Regions from separate parts of the Longicatena sp. genome, predicted to be linked through region 2. Evidence: predicted binding sites of a transcription regulator. Region 2 holds the regulator's gene; the other holds the start of a gene.

Region 1 (3,432 bases), on a different contig from region 2:
GTTTTATCACAAATAGGAAGCGAGGTATAGTCTTGAAAAAATGATGAATTTATGGTATTATATGAATACAAATAAGAGAAAAAAATCTTTAAACTATATGTCGATGGTGTTGAAACATCATTTTTTTATTTTATCGGGATGAAAAGAGCAGATACAGGGATTGAAGAAAGGGCATAAACAAGTCTCAATACAGTATTTAATCATACGAACGTATGATAGAAGTACATACAAAAAAAACATCGGTAAATACACCGATGTTTTGCGTTATTTCTTAAGGACGTTTTACGATAACAGCAGTACCCTGTCCGCCACCGATACACAGAGATGCTAAACCAACTTTTGCATCACGTTTGATCATTTCGTGGATCAATGTTACTAAGATACGGTTACCAGATGCACCTACTGGATGACCCAGTGCAATGGCACCACCATTTACGTTTGTCTTGTTCATGAATTCTTCGCGATCGATACCGTGTTCTTCCACTAATTCATGGATAACACCTAAACTCTGTGCTGCGAATGCTTCATTCAGTTCGACTAATTCAATATCCTGCAGTTTCAGACCTGCATAGTTCAATGCATGACGAATTGCTGGAGTAGGACCTAAGCCCATAGTCAATGGATCTACACCACCTTGGCCGATACCGATAACTTCACAAATTGGTGTTAAGTTATATTTTGCTACAGCATCTTCACTAGCTAATAATACAAAGCTTGCACCATCATTGATACCAGATGCATTAGCAGCTGTTACAGTACCATCTTTAATGAAAGCTGGGCGAAGTTTTGCCATTTTTTCAGGAGTAGATTTACGGTTAGGATGTTCGTCAGTATCAAAGATCACAGTTTCTTTTCTCAGTTTTACTTCTACTGGAACGATTTCATCTTTGAAACGTCCGCTATCAACAGCAGCTATTGCTTTCTGTTGAGATGCATAACCGAATTCATCTTGCATTTCACGAGTGATGTTATATTTTTTCGCAATATTTTCTGCGGTAACACCCATGTGAATACCATTCATAGCATCAGTTAATGCGTCGTAGATCATATGGTCCGTACATTTGAAATCTCCCATTTTGTTTCCTGTACGAGTGTTTGCAGGAATTAGGTAAGGAGCACCTGACATGCTTTCTACACCACCAGCAACAACGATATCATTGAAGCCAGTCTGGATAGACATAACACCTTCCATTACGGTACGTAAACCGGAACCACATACCATGTTAACGGAATGTGAACAAACAGATTCAGGAATACCAGCAGCCAATGCAACCTGACGGCCGATGTTCTGCCCCAATCCTGCACTTAATACGTTACCACACAGCAGTTCATCAACATTTTCAGGGGCAACGTGTGCGTCTTCCAGTAATGCTTTGACAACAGTAGCACCTAAATCAACTGGTTTAACTGTTGTTAAAGAACCCAGAAAACTACCGATTGCACTACGTTTAGCGCTAACAACATAAGTTTTTTTCATTTTCTCTACCTGTCTTTCTTTTTCGAAACCTTTCTTGATATGAATACTAACTTCATACATGAATATGATACCGAAAAAGGATACAGATGTCAACAGCTTGTGAAAAAATTAATAAGTTCTGTATGCATACTTTTGGGTGTTGTAAGTTTAGGATGTTGTCCCTTTATAAGTAGGAGGAAACGTTATCATTTTGATGCATCTTGACTACAATACTAAGAATTCCCAAAAAAGATTAGATTCAAAGCATAAGCATTTAACTAAAGTGTACATCAAGAGCCAAGGATATGACCTACTTATACAAGATTTTTTCTTTTCATGAATAGAAAGGGATGGTAAGCAGGAAAGGTAAGGATAATACAGGAAGAAAGGGTGCTAATGAAACGGGTTTTTTGTTTCTGTTAAAACTTGTTAAAATTTTAACAATTGTGTTGACGAAAGGAAAAAAGAGGGATAAAATTATATATGGATTATGGCTCCCGAAACGCCGGGATACCGCCTGTTATATACATTATTTATATATAGGCGCATGTAAGAATCCTATTAGTTCAAGAACATTCAAGGAGAGGAGAACACTTATGGACTTCATGTTAACAGAACAACACAAAATGATGAAGAAACTATTCGCTGAGTTTGCTGAAAAAGATGTCAAACCTCTTGCAGCAGAAGTCGACGAAGACGAACGTTTCCCACGTGAAAACGTTGAAAAAATGAGAGAGTGCAAAATGCTCGGTATTCCATTCCCAAGAGAATACGGCGGAGCAGGGGCAGATTACCTGAGCTACATTCTGGCAGTTGAAGAACTGAGCAAGAAATGTGGTACTACAGGTGTTGTATTATCTGCCCATACTTCTCTGGGAACTTGGCCAATTTTTGCATTTGGTACAGAAGAACAGAAAAACCGTTATCTGCCTGATTTATGTACAGGTAAGAAACTGGCTGCTTTCGGTTTAACAGAACCAAATGCCGGTACGGATGCTGCTGGTCAGCAGACAACTGCTGTAAAAGATGGCGATGATTATATCTTAAATGGTACAAAGATCTTTATTACAAACGCTGGTGAAGCTGATGTATATGTAATCTTTGCGATGACTGACAAGTCTAAGGGAACACATGGTATTTCTGCCTTTATCGTAGAAAAAGGTATGCCAGGATTTACAGTAGGACAGCACGAAAAGAAATTAGGTATTCGTGGTAGTGCTACTAGTGAATTGATCTTTAACAATGTGCGTTTAAGCAAAGATCAGCTGTTAGGTCAAGAAGGTAAAGGCTTCAAGATTGCCATGATGACACTGGATGGCGGACGTATCGGTATCGCTGCACAGGCATTAGGTATTGCTCAGGGTGCAATTGATGAAGTTGTTCCTTATGTGAAATCACGTAAACAGTTCGGTCGCCCTATTTCTAAATTCCAGAACACACAGTTCCAGTTGGCTGATATGCAGGTAAAAACAGATGCAGCTCGTCTGTTAGTTTATCAGGCTGCGATGGCTAAAGAAAACGGACAACCTTACACATACTTAGCTGCTGAAGCAAAATTATTTGCTGCTGAAGTTGCCATGGAAGTTACGACAAAAGCAATCCAGCTGATGGGTGGATATGGTTATACACGTGATTATCCAGTAGAAAGAATGTTCCGTGATGCAAAAATTACGGAAATCTACGAAGGTACTTCTGAAGTACAGCGTATGGTTATTTCTGGACAGATGTTGAAATAATAAAAGGAAAGGAAGAAGATCATGAAAATTATCGTTCTTGTAAAACAGGTACCGGATTCAACTGAAATCCGTGTCGATAAGGTAACAGGTACTCTGATTCGTGCTGGTGTACCAAGTATCATCAACCCAGATGATTTAGCTGGTGTTGAAGAAGCATTGAAAATTAAAGAGGCAACAGGTGCTCATGTAACGGTTATCTCTATGGGGCCTCCTCAGGCAAGCGGCATGCTGAAAGAACTG
Region 2 (3,432 bases):
TCTTCACGCTGACTTCCGCCAACCAATTCGCCAACGCCTGGCACTAACAAATCACATGCCGCAACCGTCTTATTATCTTCATTGACACGCATATAGAAGGCTTTGATATCCTTTGGATAATCAATCAAGAAGACCGGGCCATTGACTACTTTCTCACATAAGTAGCGTTCATGCTCACTCTGCAGATCCATGCCCCATTCGATTTTGTTATTTTCAAACTTCACATCGGCTTTCTTTAAAAGCTCAATCGCCTCCGTATAAGTCATACGCTTAAATTCACTGTTACGTACCTTGGTGATACGTTCAATGCATTCCTTATCAATCATGCTGTTAAAGAATTTCATTTCTTCCGGTGCATTTTCCAAGACATAATCAATACAATATTTCACCATATCTTCAATAAGATCCATATCATCCTCTAAGTCCGCAAAGGCAATTTCCGGTTCAATCATCCAGAATTCACTGGCATGACGTGTCGTATTTGAGTTTTCGGCACGGAAAGTTGGTCCAAAGGTATACACATCTCGAAAAGCCATCGCAAAGGATTCTACATGCAATTGTCCGGATACCGTTAAAGAAGCGTGTTTCCCAAAGAAATCTTCTTCATACTTTTGATCTTCACGTGTGGTAACTGTAAAGGTTTCTCCCGCACCTTCTGCATCATTGCCGGTAATGACTGGCGTATGTACATAGACAAAGCCCTGGTTCTGGAAGAACTCATGGATGGCCATGGACAATACAGAACGCAGACGGAAAATGGCATAGAAGGAATTCGCACGAGGACGCAAGTGTGGTATCTCACGCATATACTCAAAGCTGTGACGTTTCTTCTGCAATGGATAATCACGATCACAATCACCTTCCAAAACAGCCTCTGTTACTACAATTTCAAATGGCTGTTTACCATCTGGTGTTAATTTTAATTTCCCGGTTACGGTAATAGCTGCGCCGGTAGGATATTTCTCTACTTCCGCGAAGTTTTTCAATTCCTGCATATAAACTAATTGTGCATTGCGGAAATACGTACCATCATTTAATTCGATAAAGCCTAATTTACCGCTGCAGCGATTTGTACGTATCCAACCTTGCAGCTGTACATATTCCAAGCTGTCTAGTTCTACATGAGATGCGCTTAATACGATTTCATATAGTTCGCGAATGGTCATAAATTCAAACATTTCATTTCCTCCTTTTATTCATTAAGGGAACAAAAAAAACGTTCCCTTTCAGGAACGTAAGTTAGTTACGCGGTGCCATCCTGATTCCTGTCAGAAATACCTCTGCTGACAGACATCTTGCTTATCGGATCTTAACGCCATCCTTTCGCGGAATCGTCTACTCTATTCTCCGATTCAACTCCACAGGTGTTCTCCGCTTGCTCGTATGCCTCCGGCTTCCACCATCCCGGATTCGCTATGCATCGTTAGCAGGCATCGTCCTGTTTCAACGTTCTACATTTAAACTGTTTGTTTCAAAAACAAGTTCCTGTATAGATGATACCACATCTACGCTCTTTAATACAACCCCTTTTGGAATTTGTATATGCACATGGGTAAAATCGACCAAACCTGTGATGCCACAGGCAATTAAACGATCTACCGTCTGCTGAATATTTTCACTGATGGCTAAGATGGCGATACGGCAGCCATCCGGAATGCGTTGTTCCAGCTCACTGATATCATATACCGGAATACCGAAACGCACACCCTGGCGATCAGGATTAATATCAAATGCACAGGCAATCTCACCTACAACATAATCCCATTTATTATACTTCATCAAAGCGCGGCCCATATTACCTGCCCCCACCAAAATGATCTTCTCATCGAAATCCATGCCAAGCTGCTGGTTGAATATTTCAATCAGTTTATTGACATCATAACCATACCCTTGTTTCCCCAGATTTCCCAAAAAGGAAAAATCTCGGCGAATCGTCGTTGGTTCAATATTCACAACACTGGCAAGCTCTTTGGACATGATCCTTTCCACTCCTGAGCTTTTCAGTTTCCGCAGTGCTTTCAGATACACCGGATAGCGCTGCAACGTAGCCTTTGGCACATTTTTCTCTGTCATGTTCATCACCTCTGTTAGTATACCACAAATTTTTTTAATTGTGAAGAATTTGTCATTTTGAACTTTTACGGCTTGTACGTACTGTCATACGTATCTCATAGTGCTAATAAAAAGAAGCAAGAAAACTTAGCTTTCCGATATATTATGATGAACAATGCAAGCCTTGCTGCTTATGCATGTCTAACAATAAAGCAAGCAAATGTGGCTGATATGGGATGAAGATTCCCTGTTTGCACATCAGATGCACAGTTTCTAAATCTGCCCAACAAACACCACTGACCTCCTCCTTTTGCAATGTCAGATCTGCTAATCCTCCGGCATAATCAATGGTAAAGAAATCTACTAAGGAATGTTGTCCATAGCTGCGCAAAACCGGCTTACGTTGTTGAAAATCCATATAAATGCCTAATTCTTCCTGCAACTCGCGCTGTGCACATTGCCGGGCATTTTCTCCACTAACAGCACTTCCGCCTATGCCAAAATCCCAATAGCCGGGAAAGCTTTCTTTTTGATCTGAACGTTTTTGTAACAACAGACGACCATCTTTACCAAGAATCAACAGATGAATGACCAAATGGTAATCTCCTATTGCCATCGCATCTCCACGCTTTACCCTGCGTCCAGTACAAATGCCATCTTGTGTATAGATATCCCAGTATTCCATGATTCTTTCCTCCTAACCTTCTGTGATTGCTTTATTGGCTGCGTGATTGATTATGCGCTTGCTCATCACGTGCTTTTCATGTTTTTAATTATATCTTTTTATTCTTTAAATCATTGATCAAGTGCTTTACAAATGCTTACCCGGTACATTCTCCTTTTTCATCATTCACATTCTTTCGCAAGCCTTGTCACGATGGTTTGTATCCGCTCATCATCCAACTGTTTCAAGGTATCCTTAAAGAAAGCCGGATAGGCATCATAGCTTTGATAGTCATCGATCGGTATCCAAACCGCCTCCTCTAAAGGTGTTTTAAGAAATGGCTTTTTTAAATCCTCTTCATGCACAGGTTCTACCAGATAATAAAAGGATACCTCATGATTATTGCCAAGATCTTCTACATCAAAAAAATTCTCATGGATGCATACCAGTCGTTTAACACGAATAGATAAGCCTATTTCTTCCTTTGTTTCCCTGATGATTGCCTCTTCTGCAGTTTCCTGAAACATGATGGCACCTCCCAGTGAATACATAACTTCTTTACCACCTTCCGCTAATCTACCTTTCATCATCAGCACTTTGCCATCACGAACCAAAATCGCACCTGCTCGTAACCGAAAGGTTCCCTTTTCACTATCATAACAATTATCCATAAGCTCATCTCCTTTTTAGCTATGTTAAATATCCATAGCATCAAA

The links. Region 2 encodes Rex, which represses fermentation and respiration genes when NADH is low (regulators of the CRP and FNR family bind a similar motif). Its sites were predicted from a motif close to GTGAANNNNTTCAC; they were not measured.
Region 1: a site for Rex is predicted at 1,577-1,590, ahead of AC1VS3_RS09945 (acetyl-CoA C-acetyltransferase). Genes of this name have one in related genera too.

Annotation. Positions count from the first base shown of each region.
Region 1 covers NZ_CEVYEL010000047.1:14,768-18,199, forward strand. The annotation lists gene AC1VS3_RS09945 (acetyl-CoA C-acetyltransferase) at 272-1,477, opposite strand; gene AC1VS3_RS09950 (acyl-CoA dehydrogenase) at 2,053-3,192, shown strand; gene AC1VS3_RS09955 (electron transfer flavoprotein subunit beta/FixA family protein) at 3,214-3,432, shown strand, end outside.
Region 2 covers NZ_CEVYEL010000012.1:57,590-61,021, forward strand. The annotation lists gene asnS (asparagine--tRNA ligase) at 1-1,178, opposite strand, end outside; gene AC1VS3_RS04295 (redox-sensing transcriptional repressor Rex) at 1,444-2,073, opposite strand; gene AC1VS3_RS04300 (NUDIX hydrolase) at 2,216-2,737, opposite strand; gene AC1VS3_RS04305 (NUDIX hydrolase) at 2,899-3,387, opposite strand.